One region of the Paraburkholderia fungorum genome, then DNA from elsewhere that is predicted to be linked to it. Evidence: riboswitches for the same ligand, from Rfam matches in the RefSeq annotation. Region 1 holds a riboswitch; each other region holds the start of a gene.
What was found. A riboswitch is a leader RNA that binds a small molecule or an ion and turns the genes downstream of it on or off. The one in region 1 is predicted to bind cobalamin.
Positions count from the first base shown of each region.

Region 2: another riboswitch for cobalamin. It lies ahead of cobW (cobalamin biosynthesis protein CobW); the one in region 1 lies ahead of BLS41_RS05045 (TonB-dependent receptor domain-containing protein).
Region 3: another riboswitch for cobalamin. It lies ahead of BLS41_RS17300 (CbtB domain-containing protein); the one in region 1 lies ahead of BLS41_RS05045 (TonB-dependent receptor domain-containing protein).

Region 1 covers NZ_FNKP01000001.1:1,130,296-1,135,913, reverse strand. Annotated here, with positions in the region: gene BLS41_RS05050 (FecCD family ABC transporter permease) at 1-964, opposite strand, end outside; gene BLS41_RS05045 (TonB-dependent receptor domain-containing protein) at 992-2,947, opposite strand; cobalamin riboswitch at 3,039-3,295, opposite strand; gene BLS41_RS05040 (ATPase) at 3,502-3,858, shown strand; gene BLS41_RS05035 (cell division protein ZapA) at 3,855-4,169, shown strand; RNA gene ssrS (6S RNA) at 4,265-4,446, shown strand; gene BLS41_RS05025 (EVE domain-containing protein) at 4,577-5,035, shown strand; gene BLS41_RS05020 (SIMPL domain-containing protein) at 5,227-5,618, shown strand, end outside.
Region 2 covers NZ_FNKP01000002.1:1,129,461-1,135,078, forward strand. Annotated here, with positions in the region: gene cobO (cob(I)yrinic acid a,c-diamide adenosyltransferase) at 1-166, opposite strand, end outside; gene BLS41_RS21015 (cobalamin biosynthesis protein) at 163-603, opposite strand; gene cobA (uroporphyrinogen-III C-methyltransferase) at 600-1,346, opposite strand; cobalamin riboswitch at 1,628-1,870, opposite strand; cobalamin riboswitch at 1,962-2,240, shown strand; gene cobW (cobalamin biosynthesis protein CobW) at 2,444-3,550, shown strand; gene cobN (cobaltochelatase subunit CobN) at 3,557-5,618, shown strand, end outside.
Region 3 covers NZ_FNKP01000002.1:206,638-212,255, reverse strand. Annotated here, with positions in the region: gene BLS41_RS17310 (FUSC family protein) at 1-1,500, shown strand, start outside; gene BLS41_RS17305 (CbtA family protein) at 1,778-2,518, opposite strand; gene BLS41_RS17300 (CbtB domain-containing protein) at 2,530-2,751, opposite strand; adenosylcobalamin (AdoCbl) riboswitch at 2,804-2,890, opposite strand; gene BLS41_RS17295 (histidine phosphatase family protein) at 2,985-3,578, shown strand; gene BLS41_RS17290 (hypothetical protein) at 3,643-4,083, opposite strand; gene BLS41_RS17285 (hypothetical protein) at 4,213-5,220, opposite strand; gene BLS41_RS17280 (MFS transporter) at 5,269-5,618, opposite strand, start outside.

The sequences.
Region 1 (5,618 bases):
GCGCGATCAGGTCCGCGCCCATCACCGCGACGCCGCCGCCGAGCGCGGCGGCCGGTAACAACATGCGCTGATCGTTGCCGAACGCGAGTCGCAGCATATGCGGCACCACGAGTCCGACGAAGCCGATGGTGCCCGCGGTCGTCACTGCTGCAGCAGCCGCGAGCGACGCCACCAGATACACGCGCAAACGCAGCGGCATCACCGCGACGCCGAGCGCTTGCGCGGCGGCATCGCCACGCAACAGAACATTCAGACGCGGCGCGACCGGCACGATGACCAGCAGCGCGACGACCAGCGCCACGAGCGCGGTCCACGGCATCGCGCCGCCGTTGAGGTCGCCGGTCAGCCAGAACAGCATGCCGCGCAGACGGCTGTCGGGTGCGAGGTTGAGCAGCAGCGTGATCAGCGCGCCCCACCCAGCCGCGATCACCGCGCCTGTCAGCAGCAAACGCGGCGACGTGTCTTGCGGTTCGCCGCGCCACAACTCGCGGCGAGCGAGACCGAGCACCAGCAAAATCGACACGAACGCGCCAGCGAATGCACCGGCGTCAACGATCCACCACGCGCAACCGGCGATCATCGCGAGCAGCGCAAAGGTCGCCGCGCCGCCCGATACGCCCAATATGTACGGCTCGGCCAACGGGTTGCGCAACAGCACCTGCAACAACGCGCCCGCCAATGCGAGCAATGCGCCGCACGCAAAACCGGCCAGCGCGCGCGGCAAACGCAGCGTGCGGACGATCTCGCCAGCAAGGTCGCCCGACTCGACCGGCGACGCCGTGAACGCATGCGACGGCAGCAACGCCGACAACACGCGTCCCGGTGCGAGCGACACGCTGCCCAATGCGAGCGACGCGAGCAGCACCGCCAGCGCGACGCAGGCGAGCGCGAGCCAGATCGCGGCCGCGCGCCTCGCGCTCATCACGCGCACGGCAGCGGGCATCGAAACCGGAGGACGATTCATCCGCGTGATCTCAACGCAGCGCGCGCGTCACTGCTGCTGCCAACCGATCGTGACATACGCACCGCGTCGCGGCGAGTTATACGAGTAGGCCGTTTCATAGTCCTTGTTCAACAGATTGTCGATTTGCGCGGTGACGTACCACGCTTTCGTGATGTTGTAGCGCGCCGACAGATTGACGATGCCATAGCCGCCCAGATCGCCGCTGCTGTCGCTACGCGCGCCGCTCACGATCCATTCGCCGCCCACGCGCCACCCTGCAATGCTGCGATTCACCGCCAGCGAGCCGAAGCGCCGCGCGCGCCGCACGAGGTCGACATCGTTGTCGAGGTCGACGGGATTTTGCAGCGTCAACGAGGCACGCACGTCCGTCTTGCCGACATGTCCGCTCCACGAGCCTTCGAGCCCCTGCACCTTCGCACGGCCGACATTCTCGGCCAGATAGATGCCGGGCGACACTTCGGGATAGTCGATCAGATTCGAATAGCGGGTCTGGAATGCGCTCAGGCGCATCACGCCAAGCGCATTCGATGCGTACTGCAACGCGGCTTCGATCGAATGACTGCGCTCCGGTTTGATCGACGGATTGCCGCTGTACGGATAGTACAGATCGTCGAAACTCGGGGCGCGGAACGAATCCGAATAGCTTGCGGTTGCCTTCCAGTTCCCGGTGATGTCGAAACCGTAGCCGAGATAGTAACTGTTCGCTCCGCCGAAATCGGAATACTGGTCGTGCCGTACGTTCGCCTGAATCTGGTTGCGCCCGAAGCGTCCCGTATAGCCGACGAAACCCGAATCGACGTGACGGTCGGGCGCGGCAAAGGTGTCCGATTCGAGCGTCTGATCGAGATGTTCGTAGCCGACCTGAAGTTTCTGTTGAGCGGCCAATGCAAAATCGTTCTGCCACGTGTACTGACGATTGTCGGTGTCGAAGCGGCCGTTATAGATGCCGTTGGTGTTCGACACACTGCGGTCGTCGCCTTCAGACACGATGAAATGCGTGGTCCACCAGTCGGTCAGCTTGCCGTTCGCGAAGACCGACGCCTGGCGCACCTTGCTGTACAGATTGTTCAGATCGGTCGGCTCGCCGTACGCGTTGTCGTAACTGTTGTTGCCGTTCGACTGGAAGAACGTGACGCCCGCGTCCCATTGGTCGTTGAACTTGTGACGCAACGAAGCCGAGATGCTCTCGTTCAGATAGCCGTTCGCATTCGGATTCGCGCCCGGCGCCTGGGCGGGGTTGAGCGACGAAAAGCCGTCGTCTTTCGAGCGCGCGAGCGAGATGCTGAAGGTCGTGTTGCCGTCTTTGTCGAGTGCGCCGTTCACGCCCATCTGCTGGGTCTGCGTGTGATAGCTGCCGTAGCCCACCGAAAAATTGAAGCGCGGCGGATGATCGCCGCCGTCTTTCGTGAACACCTGCACCACCCCGCCGATCGCACCCGAGCCGTATAACGCGGACACGTTGCCGTTCACGACTTCGACGCGGTCGATCTGATCGAGCGGGATCTGCGAGATTTGCGCCGAACCGAGACTCACGGAATCCACCCGCACGCCGTCGATCAGCAACAGCGATTGCGTCGACGACGCGCCGCGCAAGAACAGGCTCGCCGTCGAACCAGGGCCACCTGTCCGCGAGATTTGCGCACCCGGCGCGAGTTGCAACAGACCGGGCAAGTCGGTGGCGGTGGTGTCGGCGAGATCCTGCTGATCGAATAACGTGGTCTGCGGAATCGTGTCCGCGAGCGGTTGCGGCGTGCGCCCCGCGGTCACGACGACGGGCGACAATAGCGTGGACGAATCATCTGCAGCGGACACATCGCCCGATGACGATGATGACGACGCCGATTCAGACGTAGCAGCGGCAGCAGAATCTGCAGCATCCGAAGCGGACGTGGACGAAGATGGCGATGCAGCACTCTGCGCATGCACGACGAGCGGCAGGCTCGCAAACGCGAGCAGCACCGCGCGAGCGATGGGGGACAACATGGGATGGCATTCCTGTGGATAGCGTGCGCGGCCCGCTTCCCCGCAGGCCGATGCGTAACGAGGCACCCCCGTATTTAACATTTTCGCGGGGGACGTGCCTCTCCCTCTGGCCGGTATCCGGGCTGGCGACACATCGATCCCACCTTCCCACGCGTAACGCGCAGTGGCACACTCACATGTTGAGCTTCAAACACGCGATCAGGATCGACCTGCATGACGAATGCGGTCGCTTACCGTTGCGGGGGCAGCGCAGGTTAGCGCGTTCCGGTTCACGGAACATGCGCCCTGCTTCCCGTTTAACTGCGCACTGTTGAAAAGCGCGCGGGCACCAGAGTGCGGCAAGTTTAGGAGCGGCCTCGAAGTGCGTCAAGAACGGTTGCACCATCGCAAGCCGTTCTGTTAAATGCAGAATATTGTCCGACCGGCGAGGTGTTTTTCATCATAAGGTCGATAAAAGCCTGCATAAAGCAATGTTGTTACGTCTCGAAACGAGACAATTGTCGGAACCTGCGATATTCCGCGCTAAAATGCAATGTCTTTAGAGGACGCAGCACATGCTCACCGAACTCGAATCACTTTCACAGAATATCGGCAAGCTGATCGCGATCAGCCAACGCCACAATGAAGCGCGAATCGCGCTCGAAGATCAGCTCGCCCAATCACGCGCCGAAGCAGAAGCTACGCGCACGGAACTTGCACTGTTGCGCGAAGAGCGCGACGCATTGCAGGCCGAACGCGATGCGCTGTCCGCGAAAATCGACGACGCTCAGGTGCGCCTGAATGCAATTCTCGAGAAACTGCCGCGGGCCCGCGCGAACAGCGAGCCGGATAACCAGCTCGATCTGCTCGAGCCTGCTCAGCACGCTGTCGAAGCGGAGAGCGAAGTGACCCGCCACGGAGAAAATGCATGACCACCAAGCAGATCGAAGTATCGATTCTCGACGTGCCCTATCGCCTCGCGTGCTCGCCGGAAACGGAAGGCGCACTGCTTGAAGCGGTTGCTCGCGTCGACGCCGAAATGTCGAAGATCCGCAATAACAGCAACGTGCGCGGCACGGATCGCATTGCCGTCATGGCTGCGCTGTCGCTGGCATCGGAACTGCTTAGGCTCCAATCGAGCGTTAGACACGGAGAAGCATTTCCTGCAGAGGAAATCCGGCGTACAATGCATCAAATGAACGAACAACTGGGTACTGTGATTCAGCAGTACAACATGCAGTAAGTAGCAGTCGGTCCTGAGATCCACTGCGGATTCAAACGAAGGTGAGTCAATCTCGGCAAACGTTTGAGTTCAATCGTTTAAGCTTCATCGGTTTAGCTTCCCTGCCTGGTTCGCCAAGGTCATATATTCCTTGAACCAATGCCATGTGCACGGTTGCGGAAATTTGTAGCACGGGTGTGCGCGTCACTCTGTCTGATGTACCCGAAGTGTTGCTAACTGCGACCAATTCTGAACCCCCGGTTCAGGATGCCGGCCTAGCGGCTAAGGCGGGGACCTTATCTAGAACGGCATCGGACTTCGGTTCGATGCCGTTTTTCTTTGGGCTCCGGTTTCACGTACGTTTTCTCCGTTCGCGTTTTTCGTTCGTGCCGTCAAGCCCTTAACGTCAACCACGTTCAATTCGATTCATGCGCTACTGGCTAATGAAGTCCGAACCGGACGAAGCGAGCATCGACCATCTCGCCAACGCACCGCACCACACGTTACCGTGGACCGGCGTGCGCAATTATCAGGCGCGCAATTTCATGCGCGACATGATGCAGGTCGGCGACGGCGTGCTGTTCTATCACTCGAGCTGTCCTCAACCCGGCATCGCGGGGCTCGCGGAGGTCTCGTCCACTGCCTACCCGGACCCGACACAGTTCGACAGGAAGAGCCCGTACTACGACGAAAAGTCGTCGCAGGAAACGCCGCGCTGGTTGCTCGTCGACGTCGTATTCAAAAAGAAAATTCCGCTGATTCCGCTCGCAACTTTGCGTGAGCACGAAGAATTGCAGGACATGCGCGTGCTCGCCAAGGGCAACCGTTTGTCGATCACGCCGGTGACCGAAGCCGAGTGGCGCTTCATCACGAAGCGGCTTGTTTAAGACTCGCGTGAAGCCTGTTCGACGTCGATGTAAAACCGGGTCGCGACGATTAAAGCAAAGTGAGATCAGGGAACCAAGCTCAGGTTACAAGCGCCTAACGGACGCACAGAGGGACTGGCAAACAGCGTGCCATTTGTCGCACGCCGTTCGTGCCAATCGTGCATCAACCTGTTCAAGCAAGGAGTCGAGCAATGACAAAAAACACCGCACGGGCAGTCGCACTCGCGCTTATCTGCTCCGCACCCGTCGCGCTTACGCTGACCCCGACCCTCACGCGCGCGCAAGGCGTCATGCAAGCTCAGCCTTCGGGCGTGCTGTCGCTGAATGCACAAGCTAGCGCGGAAATTCAGCAGGACGTAGTCGATATCACGCTGTTTTACGAGCAGGAAGCGAGCGATCCGTCGGCGCTCACGTCCACGCTGAATCAACGTGCCGATTCGGCGCTGCAGAAAGCGCGCGGCGTGAGCGGTGTGACGGCTCACACCGGTTCGTTCTCGATCTTCCCGTCCACCGATCGTGATGGACGCATTTCTGCGTGGCGCGGCCGCACGGAGGTCGTGCTCGAATCGCACGACTTCGCGGC
Region 2 (5,618 bases), on a different contig from region 1:
CCAGCACCCGCACGGCCATGCCGAACGCGGCCGTGGTTTTGCCCTTGCCGGTGCCGGTGTTGACGATCAGCAGACCTTTTTCGACGGTCGCGCCGGCCTGTTTCTTCTCATGGCCTTCGCGCCGGCGCTCGGTCATGCGTTGATGCGATTCGGGATCCGTTTTCATGGGAGGTCCTGTTGGGTATATCGAGTGTGAGTTTGAACCGGCTTCCCGTCGAGGCCAGGATTCGACGCCGCGACAGCCACGGTCACGCCGTCATAAACCGTTTTACGGACGACGAGACAAGCGGTAGCTTCCGGCGATTGTGCGGCGAGCAACGCGCACGGCTCGCAGACGCCGTCCACGCCGACATGCTCGCGTGCGGCTGCCGAAGGGCTTCCGACCGGCAATGCGGCAATCTGCTCGCGGCTGAACAATCTCAGCGGCAGGCCGTGGCGCGCGCAGAACTCGCGCAAACCGGGTTCACCGGCTTTGATGTCGATTGACGCGATTGTGTTGATCTGCGCGAAGTCGAGCGGGCCGAGCGCCTGACGTACCGCCGCTTCGATCTGTTCAGCCGAACTTTGTGAGCGGCATCCAATTCCGACGCTGATTGTTTTCATTTGACGTCGGCTCCGTTTGCCGTCGTCGCGCCGTCAGCCAGCGCGGCCACGCCGCCGATCACCACGATCGCAGGCGACCCGAGCCCCGCACGCGCGACTGTGTCCGCAAACCCGCCGAGCGGCGCGAGTGCGTGGCGCTGCTCGGGCCGCGTCGCCGATTCGATCGCGGCGCACGGCGTATCGGCCGACAGTCCGGCCGCGAGCAGCGCGCCGGTAATGTCGCTCAAACGACGCATGCCCATATAGATCACGAGCGTCATGCGGGTGGCGGCGAGCGCGGCCCAATCCGGCTCGCCGCTGCCCGCGCCGTGTCCGGTGACGAACACCACACCCTGCGTGTAGTCGCGATGCGTGACCGGAATGCCGATTGCCGCCGGTGCCGCGATCCCCGCTGTAATGCCGTTGATCACTTCCACGTCGACGCCCGCGGCCAGCAACGCCTGGCGTTCTTCGCCGCCCCGGCCGAACACGAACGGATCGCCGCCTTTCAGCCGCGCGACACTGCGCCCGGCCCGCGCGTGTTCGAGCATCTGCGCGACGATGCCGGCTTGCGGCGTCGACGGATGACCGCCGCGTTTGCCGACGTAGACGACCAGCGCATCCGCGCGGGCGAATTGCAGCACGTCGGGATTCACCAGGTCGTCGACCAGCACCACATCGGCCTGGGCGAGCGCGCGGGTCGCCTTGAGCGTCATCAGTTCGACGTCGCCGGGACCTGCGCCGATCAACCACGCGCGCGTCATCGCGGCGTGCATGGCGCACGCCATGTCATAGCGGACGAAGCGGACGAAGCGGCCGAAGCGGCCGGAACGGATCGGGAACGGAAAGCGGCGGAACGCCGGACAGCGGACAGTGAAATCATGCGATGCGACAACGGATTCAGGCACGGCGAACAACGCGACCCGTCACGCTGTTTTCGACAAACACGCGAACGGAATACGGCTACGCCATGCTTTAACGCCTTCACATCCGTCCCTCGCGGATTCCAGCGGCCGGCGGCGAGAAATTCGAGATTCGTCGAGATTCGCCGCCTCCGCGTCTGGCCGGTATCCGGGCTGGCGGCCTCATGTGCTTTGCCTTCCCGCCCCGATTCACGGGACAGTGGCATCGAAAAAACGCATGCGCGGCGCAGCAGAAGTGAATCTGGCGCAGCAGGTCGCTTACCGTTGCGGGGACAGCACAGGTTGAGCGCACGAACGCGCTGCCTGTTTCCCGTTTAACTGCACACGCGAACGCATGTGCGGGCACCAAACGCGCGCATACGATAGCACAGGACGCCCCGCCCGATAAGCGTTTCCGGCTGATGCGGGCGGCTTTGCCGCAGCTTCCGGCGCCTTGACTGCGGCGTCTTGCGCGCCTAAACTCGCACGCACTTTGGTGCTCGTGTGCGCTCTCGTGCGCATGCAGTTAAACGGGAAACAGGGTGCCCACCTTCTCTGGATCGGGTCAACCTGTGCTGCCCCCGCAACGGTAAGCGAAAAGTGGTGTCGGCTTCATGCGCGACACCGCGGAGCCGGCTTCGATGTCCACGCGCAAGGCCGCGTCGGCATATCACCACTGGGCGAGAAATCACTCGTCCGGGAAGGGGAAGCGGCGCTTTCGTCAGCCCGGATACCGGCCAGATTAAGCAGGACACCCGTCGCGGGGATGCGACGGCGCGTTCATGACCTCATTCCCGCTTTCTGTTTTTCTGTTGTCGCGGCAACGCCGTCGTTCGTCCCCGTGTTTATATTGTCGTGGCCCGTCGCGCTTCAGCTTTCAGCTTGCGCCCGGCCATGCCGATGCAGACAGACGAACCGACGCGCCGGCGCACGTGCAACCCCTACGGATGGACCTCACGATGCAAACTCAAATGCGCAAGATTCCCGTCACCATCGTCACGGGCTTTCTCGGCAGCGGCAAAACCACGTTGCTGCGGCACATTCTTCAGCATGCGGGCGGCAAGCGCATCGCGGTGATCGTCAACGAGTTCGGCGAACTCGGTATCGACGGGGAAATTCTTAAAGGGTGCGGGATCGGCTGCGATGAAAACGGCGTCGAAACCGAAGGGCAACTGTACGAACTCGCGAACGGCTGCCTGTGCTGCACCGTGCAGGAAGAGTTTTTCCCGGTGATGGAAAAGCTCGTCGAGCGCCGTGGCCAGATCGATCACGTGCTGATCGAAACCTCCGGCCTCGCTTTGCCGAAACCGCTCGTGCAGGCGTTCAACTGGCCGCAGATCAAGAACAGTTTCACGGTCGACGCGGTTGTCACGGTGGTGGACGGCCCGGCTGCGGCAAGCGGCCAGTTCGCCGAAAACCCTGTCGCCGTCGATGCACAGCGCAAAGCTGATCCGAACCTCGATCACGAATCGCCGCTGCACGAGTTGTTCGAAGACCAGTTGTCGGCGGCCGATCTGGTGATTCTGAACAAGACCGATCTGCTCGACGACGCGCAGCAAAGCGCGGTCGAAGCGGTGATTTGCGAGGAAATTCCGCCGCAGGTGAAGATCGTGCGCGCGCAACGCGGCGAACTGGATCTGCACACGCTGCTCGGTCTCGAAGCGGCATCGGAGGAAACGATCCACTTGCGCCACGATCACCACGGTTCCGCCGACGACGCCGATCATCACCACGACGAATTCGATTCGGTGGTCGTGCAGGCGGATGCGCCGTCGCGCGAAGCGGTGATCGCCGCGTTGCAGAAGCTGGTCGAGGCGAACACGATTTATCGCGTGAAGGGTTTTGCCGCGTTGCCGGGTGCGCCGATGCGTCTGGTGATTCAGGGCGTGGGCCGTCGCTTCGACAGCTATTTCGACCGACGCTGGCAGGCGGGCGAGGGCAATCAGAGCCGCTTCGTGCTGATCGGCGAGGACCTCGATCAGCCTGCGCTGCAACGCGCGTTCGACGCCGCGCTGGGCGTGGCGGCGTCGAATGCGGCGCCCGCCGCCGCAGCGAACCAGGCGTAAGCGCTCATGCATCTGCTGCGCACCACGCCGGGCGGTTTTGTCGACGATACCCAGGGCGTGATCCGTATCGATCAGCAGCCCGCCGATATCGTGGTGCTCAGTTCCGCCGACACCACGCTGTCGCTGCTGGCCAGCGTGTTTCCGCGTCTGGGCGACGGCTTTCCGAGCATCCGGCTCGCGAACGTCACCTATTTGCGGCAACCGGCGTCGGTCGATTTTTATGTCGAGGACGTGCTGCAGCATGCGCGCGTGGTGGTGGTCGATCACCTCGGCGGCGAGGCTTACTGGCCGTACGGCATCGAACAGGTGGTCGCGCTCGCGGAGCGCAACGGCCAAACGCTCGCGATGTTTTCCGGCGATTTGCAGGAAGACCCGAATCTGCTCGCGCGCAGCACGGCGGATGCCGATCTGTGCCACCAGTTGTGGCGTTATCTGCGGGAAGGCGGTCCGCAAAATGCCGAGGCGTTTTTGCGCTGTATCGCTTTCCGGAATTTTGGCTGGGGACGCGAGCCTGCACCGCCGCGCGCGTTGCCTGCTGCGTCGTTGTATCACCCGGAGCACGACACGCCGACCATCGCCGACTGGCAGGCGCGCTGGCAGCCGAATGCGCCGGTCGCGGCGATTCTGTTCTACAAGGCGCATCTGCAGGCGGCCAACACGGCAGTGTTCGATGCGCTGATCGACGCGCTCGAAGCGCAAGGTCTGAATCCGCTGCCGCTCGCGATTACGTCGCTGAAAGACGCGATGAGCCGCGACGTCGTGCAGTCGTTATGCGCGCAGCACGACGTTTCGCTCGTGTTGAATACGACCGCGTTCGCGGCGAGTGCGATCGACGATCCCGAGCCGCTCGCGCTCGCGGGCGATGCGCCGGTGTTCCAGGTGATCCTGAGCGGCGGCAATCGCGACGACTGGGTCAAGGACAACCAGGGTCTCAATTCGCGCGATATCGCGATGCATATCGCGCTGCCCGAAGTGGACGGCCGCATCATCACGCGCGCGATCAGCTTCAAGGGGCTCGCTTATCGGTGTCCGCATACGCAGGTCGACGTGGTCCGCTATCAGCCGGACCTCGAACGGGTGAGCTTTCTCGCCGAATTGAGCCGCCGCTGGTGTCGTCTGCGTTCGCTCGATAACGCCGACAAGAAACTCGCGCTGATCCTCGCCAATTATCCGATGAGCGAAGGGCGCATCGGCAACGGCGTGGGACTCGATACGCCGGCTTCGGTGGTCGGTATCCTGTCGATGCTCGGCGATGAAGGCTACCGTCTCGCCAATCAGGACGATCTGCCCGCGAACGGCGACGCGCTGCTGAAGAAGTTGACGGAAGGCGTGACCAACGACCCGGTGGTCCGCGATCTGCGCCCCGCGTTGCAAAGCCTCGCGCTCGACGACTATCTGACGCATCTCGACGCGCTGCCCGCTGAAACGCGGCAAGCGTTGAACTCACGCTGGGGCACGCCCGAGCAGGACCCTACGCTGCGGCGCGGCCGCTTCATGATCGCGGGCTGGCGCTGCGGGCATGTGTTTGTCGGCATCCAGCCGTCGCGTTCGCGCGAACAGGGCGATTACGCGAGCTATCACGACGCCGAACTCGTGCCGCCGCATTCGTATCTGGCGTTCTATTTCTGGCTGCGTCATCAGTTCGGGGTCGACGCGGTCGTGCATGTCGGCAAGCACGGCAACCTCGAATGGCTGCCGGGCAAGAGCGTCGCGTTGAGCGATACGTGCTGGCCCGACCTGATTCTCGGGCCGATGCCGCATCTGTATCCATTCATCGTCAACGATCCGGGCGAGGGCAGCCAGGCCAAACGGCGCGCGCAGGCCGTCATCGTCGATCACCTGATGCCGCCGCTCACGCGCGCTGAAAGTTATGGGCCGCTGCAGGATCTGGAGCGGCAGGTCGACGAATACTACGACGCGCTAATGGTCGATCCGCGCCGCTCGAAGCTGTTGCGGCGCACGATTCTCGCGACCATCGTCGAACATAAGCTGCACGAGGAACTGAGTCTCGCCGCGCCTAGCGGACAGGACGACGAAGACGCGTTGCTCACGCGCGTCGATGCGTGGC
Region 3 (5,618 bases), on a different contig from region 1:
ATGTTTTCCGCCTTCGGCCCGTTGATGGTCGCGCTGATCGGCCGCGTGGTCTTGCCGCTGCGTCCTGCTGCCACGTTCCGGCTCGCCATTCACACGCTGACGCTGCGTGCGTCGCGTGTGCTCCATACGCCAGCCGCCGCCAATCTCTCCGCGTTGAACGAAGCCGCGCTGTCGCTGGAGGAGCAGCTCGCGTTGCTCAACCCATCCGACGCGGGCACGGTTCGCGAGCGGATTGTCGAAGTCGAAGTGGCGGCCGGGCAGCATGCCTTCGCGTCGAGCCACGCCGCCGGGCACAACGCCCCGACCACAGCCGACATGCTTCGTCACGCGATGACGCGGCTCAGGGAACTGACGCATCGGCACGCTTCGTTTGTGCCGGCCAGCAACAACGCGATCGCTTCGCCGTTCTCCCGACGCCTCGCCGACATGCGCGCCAAACTCTGCTGGTTGCCTGCCACACGCGCCACGACTGCGGCGTTTCTGGCGATGCTGATCGGCCATTCGCTCTCCCCCGAGCGCTGGTTCTGGGCCGTCATCACGACATTCGTCGTGTTTCTCGGTACGCGATCTCGCGCCGATACGGTCTATCGCGGCGCGCAGCGTCTGGTCGGCACGCTGGCTGGCGCGCTGGTCAGCGTCATGCTGGTCGCGCCGCTGCACGACTCGCCGACACTATTAGTAGCTGCGATGGTGCTCTGCGTGTTCGGTTGGGCGTACTTCATCCTCAGCGCTTACGCGCCGGGGGTGTTCTTCATTACCGTGCTCGTGGGGTTGGTCTACGGCGAACTGGGTTTCGCCATGGGACCGCTGGTCGAATTGCGGATCGAGGAAGTGCTGGTGGGCTGCATCGTGTCGTTCGCCGTCGCCATTCTGATGATGCCGCTTTCGGCCACCCGTCATGTCGAGGTTCGGCTGGGCGCTGTGCTCGGAGCGCTGCGCGAGGTGGTCCGGCTTGCGGCGGGTGCGGGTGCGGGTGCTGGTGCTGGTGCTGGTGCTGGTGCTGCTAGCGTGAGCGCGTCTGAAACGCGTGCTGCCATGCGCCGGCTGGATCGTGGCTGGCACGATCTTCGGATTGCATTAAAGCCGCTGCAAACCCAGCGTGTAGTGACGTGGAATCCCGATGTCGAACTAGCCACGGGTTCGCTGCTGTGCTGCCTGCATTGGGCGCGGGTGTTGAGCGATCCGGCGCGGCGCGGGATGCCGTCTAACGAGGAAGCGGCGGCGCTCAATGCGGCGGATATCAGCGCGGCCCATGTCGAATCGATCGTGGCGCGACTGGACTCGCTGATCGCCCGATACAACGGACAGCCGAGCGGTTCGGCGCGTGATGCAACGAACGAGCGTGCGTCGGCTGCAGTGGGGATCGAGGTCGATCCGGCAAAATCACCGGCGCTGGCTCAACTGGATGGCGCGGTCGCGCAACTGTTCGACCGGTTGACGCAGCCTACCGGGAAAGCGCGACGCATGTTCAACTGGGCGTTGCGGGGAAAAGGGGTGTGAGACGAGGGCGAGTTGCCGCGTCTGCGTGCTTATCGCGGCAACTCGCGGCAACTACGGAGACGAATACAGGAACAGCTACCGGCCAACACGAGAAACCCGGCGAACTTGTCCACAGAAAATGTTCGCAAGCCTGTGGATAACCTATCCACAACCGGGCCAAGTCCTTGATACCAAACCAGAGTCGAGCCTTGCGCACCTGGCGCGACCGCTTACACAGTCGCGCCGTAAGCACCGGAGCGCCAGAAGTACCGACAAGCGCCCCAGTGCCAGGCCAGCCTCAAGCCGACTTCGCCACGCCACGCACATTCAGCCGTGCGAAATCGCTGCGCTCGACCAGCGCGCCGAACAGCAGCCCGATCGTCGTCCACATGATGACCTGCATGCCGATCGCGGCCACCCGGAACTTCCACAGCAGCACCGCCGGGAAAGCCGCCGGCACTTCGTTGATGACCGGCATCGACAGTTGCACTGCCGCGATGATCACGATAAACACCAGTCCCGCGACAATCGAGCCGTTCCACGCGCCCAGCTTCAGCACCGCGCGGCGTCGCACCTTCAGCGAGAACACCATCGCGGCGATCGAGATCGCGATCATCAGAAAGAACAGGCCCGTGCGCATCCCGATCGTCTCGGGGTCGCCTACCGATGGCGGATTAGCCGGGTACTTGATATTGGGTACGATCACCAGCGCAATGAACGCCGCCAGCGCGAGCCACGCGGACAACGCGCGCACGCCCAGCACGCCGACACGTCCGTACGCATACGCGAACACCAGCGAGAACAGACCGCCGACCGCCGCGCCGAACGTCACCACGCCGGTCAGCAATCCGAGGCCCGCCTGGGTCTCGCGGCTCACGAGTTCAGGCTCGGGCGCTTCGCCTTTGGCGGCGTCTGCCTTTTCTTCGAACGAAATGGCCTGATCGACCTGCGGCTCGCCTACCAGTCGCGCGAAGCCGAACGTGAGCAGTCCCGCGGCGATGCCGGCGAGCATCCCGCGTACCAACAATTTACCAACCATGTCCGGCTCCGTTAGTGGCAGGGAAAGCCGAGCAGATGGCGACCGTCGTGCACGAATTCATGCACGTACATGCCGGGCACCAGCGACGTGGCACCTTCTTCTGCACCAACGAAGTAAATCGCGAGCAATAACAGCAAGCCGCCGAATACGACCCAAGGCAGCAACTCACGCAACGGGATAGGCGTGGGTTGCGCAACGGGCTGGGTCGCGGAATTGAAAACGGTGTCGTTCATAGTGACATCTCCTGGGGGTAGCGCGCCCCGAAAGTCGATTGCAAAGGAATGGTGCGAAGCTCAGGTCTGGCTTTCGGCTTGCGATGCCGATTACAGTGGCGCGACCGCGCCGGGCTCTCACCGGCTTCCGTGCTTCGCAGTCCCGCTATTCTACGCGCTAAACTCGGGCCTCCGCGACCCTGGACGTGCCGTCCGCGCCGCGTTTCGGCATCGTTTGAACGGAAATGAAAAGAATGGACCTACGACTGTTACTGGTCAGCCACGCGTCGACGGCCGCGCAGCGCGCAGGCCGCTTTCCCATCGACGACGACGCGCTCGACGCCCGTAGCATCGGCGAAACGGAAGCTGTGCGGGCGCGTATGGCCTTTTCCGGCGATGCCGCCGCGTTCGTCAGCCCGGCGGTTTGCGCGCGCGAAACGGCCTCAGCACTCGGACTGGCCGCGACGGTCGACGAAGCTCTGGCGGATATAAATTACGGCAGATGGCGTGGCCAGCGGCTCATCGACATAGCCAACGAAGCGCCCCAGGAACTCGCCGCATGGACACGCGATCCCGACGCCGCGCCGCCCGGAGGCGAGTCGTTCGCTGCGCTCGTGAAGCGGGTGGGAGCGTGGCTCGACGCGTTGAACCCTACGACTGCGGACCACGCATCGAACCATCCGCGCCATGTCGTTGCTGTCACGCATGCCCCGCTGCTGCGGGCCGCGATTGTGCATGCGCTGGGGGCATCGCCCGAGATATTTGCGCGGATTGAAATCGCGCCGCTGTCGCTGGTCGAATTGCGGCGCTCGTCGCGCGGCTGGACATGGCGGCCGTCGGCAAGCTGACTGTCGCCGCCGTTCAACTTCAATTTATCGGGACACCGCAGCTACTCATTAACTAGCCCGCCGGTCACTGACCCGATACCACCAGCCGCAGTTTGTTCGAACCCGTGGGCGTCAGCGTGATGCCGGTCCGCTTGCCTTTATCGCCGACATAAAAGTGCTGGCGTCCCGGTGAATTCTGATCGTGAGTCGCTTCGGGCAGACACGACGCGATGTCGGCTGCGACCGCCTGCAACGCGGCGGCATTCGAACCGGCGTCGTGATGCGGCGTCCACGTGCACTGGTAGCTGCCTGGGCTCGCAGCACATTGGGCATCGTCGCCGTAGGGTTGCGCGATGCCTTTGCCATCCTCGGGTGTCATTGAAGCCAGGCCGCCCGGCGCCGCCGCCACGATTCGTTTGAGCGACGCGCACGGGCTGGGGGCATCGTCGGCCTGTGCGCTGCAGGGCAACAGCGCACCTAGCGATGCAGCGGCAAGCGCGGTGGCGAGTATTCGGGTTTTGTTCATGTCGACACGCTCCTCGGACGGTGGCGTGCGGATCATCAACATCGATCCGCGTGGTCACTGCTGCGGTAGCAGGCTTTGTGCCCATGCTGGCCCGACCGACGTGATCGCCAAGGCTCATCGCGAACACCGTCAGACGCCAAATACCGCCGCCAGCCCCTGCTCAGAAGCAAACATCCCGTTCGCATCGTGCCCGACGCCATCGATCACGAACGTCCGGTGGGTCGCCAATCCTTGCGGATGCCGCAACGCCATATACCGCGCGTACGCGAGCCCACGCTCAAGCCGGTTCGTGCCTTGGGTCATCGCCGCACATGAGCGGTCGAGCGCGGGATGCTGCGGATCGCAATCCGCGCCGCCCAGCAGCACGGTGACATCGGAGCGCGCATAGCGTGCTTCGAGCCCGTCGGCGGATGCCGCGCCATCTTCGCCACGCGTGTAAGCGGGCAAATCTTCGAGCCCATATTTCCAGCGATTGAACGACGGACACCGAGCCGCATCGAACGCAGCGAACTCGCCGGATGCCGTCGGACGCATTGCATCGAAATACACATACGACGACGGATTCGCGACCACATACCGCAACCCGACACCCCGCGCGGCCAGCGACGCCTGCTCGCGCGCCACCACCGCATAGCGATGCACCACCTGCGCGCCGCCCGAATGCCCCGCGATCACGACCTCGGTCAGCGATGCAAAGCGGTCGTCCGAAGCGAGCGTCTGCACGATGGCATCGAGCACGTCGAACGAACTGAGCGGCGCCGGACCTTCGGCCTCGCCACCGCCCATCCAGCTGGTCCACTCCCAATGCAACGTGGATGGCGGGACCTCATGCGCGGCCACATCGGCGGTCGCGAGAAACTGCGGCACGATCAGCAGCGTATCGGCGGCGCTGCCGCCCGCCAGCGCGCAGGCCCGCTGTGCGAGGTCGAAATACGTATCGGCATTGCGCAGGCGGCCGTGAATCAGAATCACCGCGCGTTCGATGCCGCGCGCGGGGAGAAGCCAGTCGCCGTTCGCGAACACCGGCACGGTGCCGCTGCCCGCATCGGTCGTGACAGTCAGATGCCGGTTCGCGACGACCGCCACCGGACGTTCATTGGGCGCGCGCTCGTCGTCTGTAATCAAAGGCTGGGTCATGCAATGAGCTCGTGGTTAATCTGCCAGGGGGCGCCGCGCGCCACCGTGCTAATGAGCGGCGGGTCGCGCCGCCGTGCCGCGCGGCTCGCGTCCCGAGCGCGTGAAGTACACCATCGCAAGCGAAACGAAGCCGGCAAAAATCAGGTAGAACGCGGGCGTGAGACTGCTGCCGGTCACGCGCGTCAGACCGGTGATGGTGAGCGGCGCCATGCCGCCGAACAGCGTCACCGCGATGTTGTACGACAGCGCCACGCCCGCCGAGCGGCTGCGCACCGGGAACAGCGTCGCGAGCATGCCGGGATGCGAGCCGGACATCGCCGCGAGAAACACTGTGGCGACGAGTTGCGCGATGAACAGATGCCCCGGCGTCGGATTCGTCACGACGAACTGATACAGCG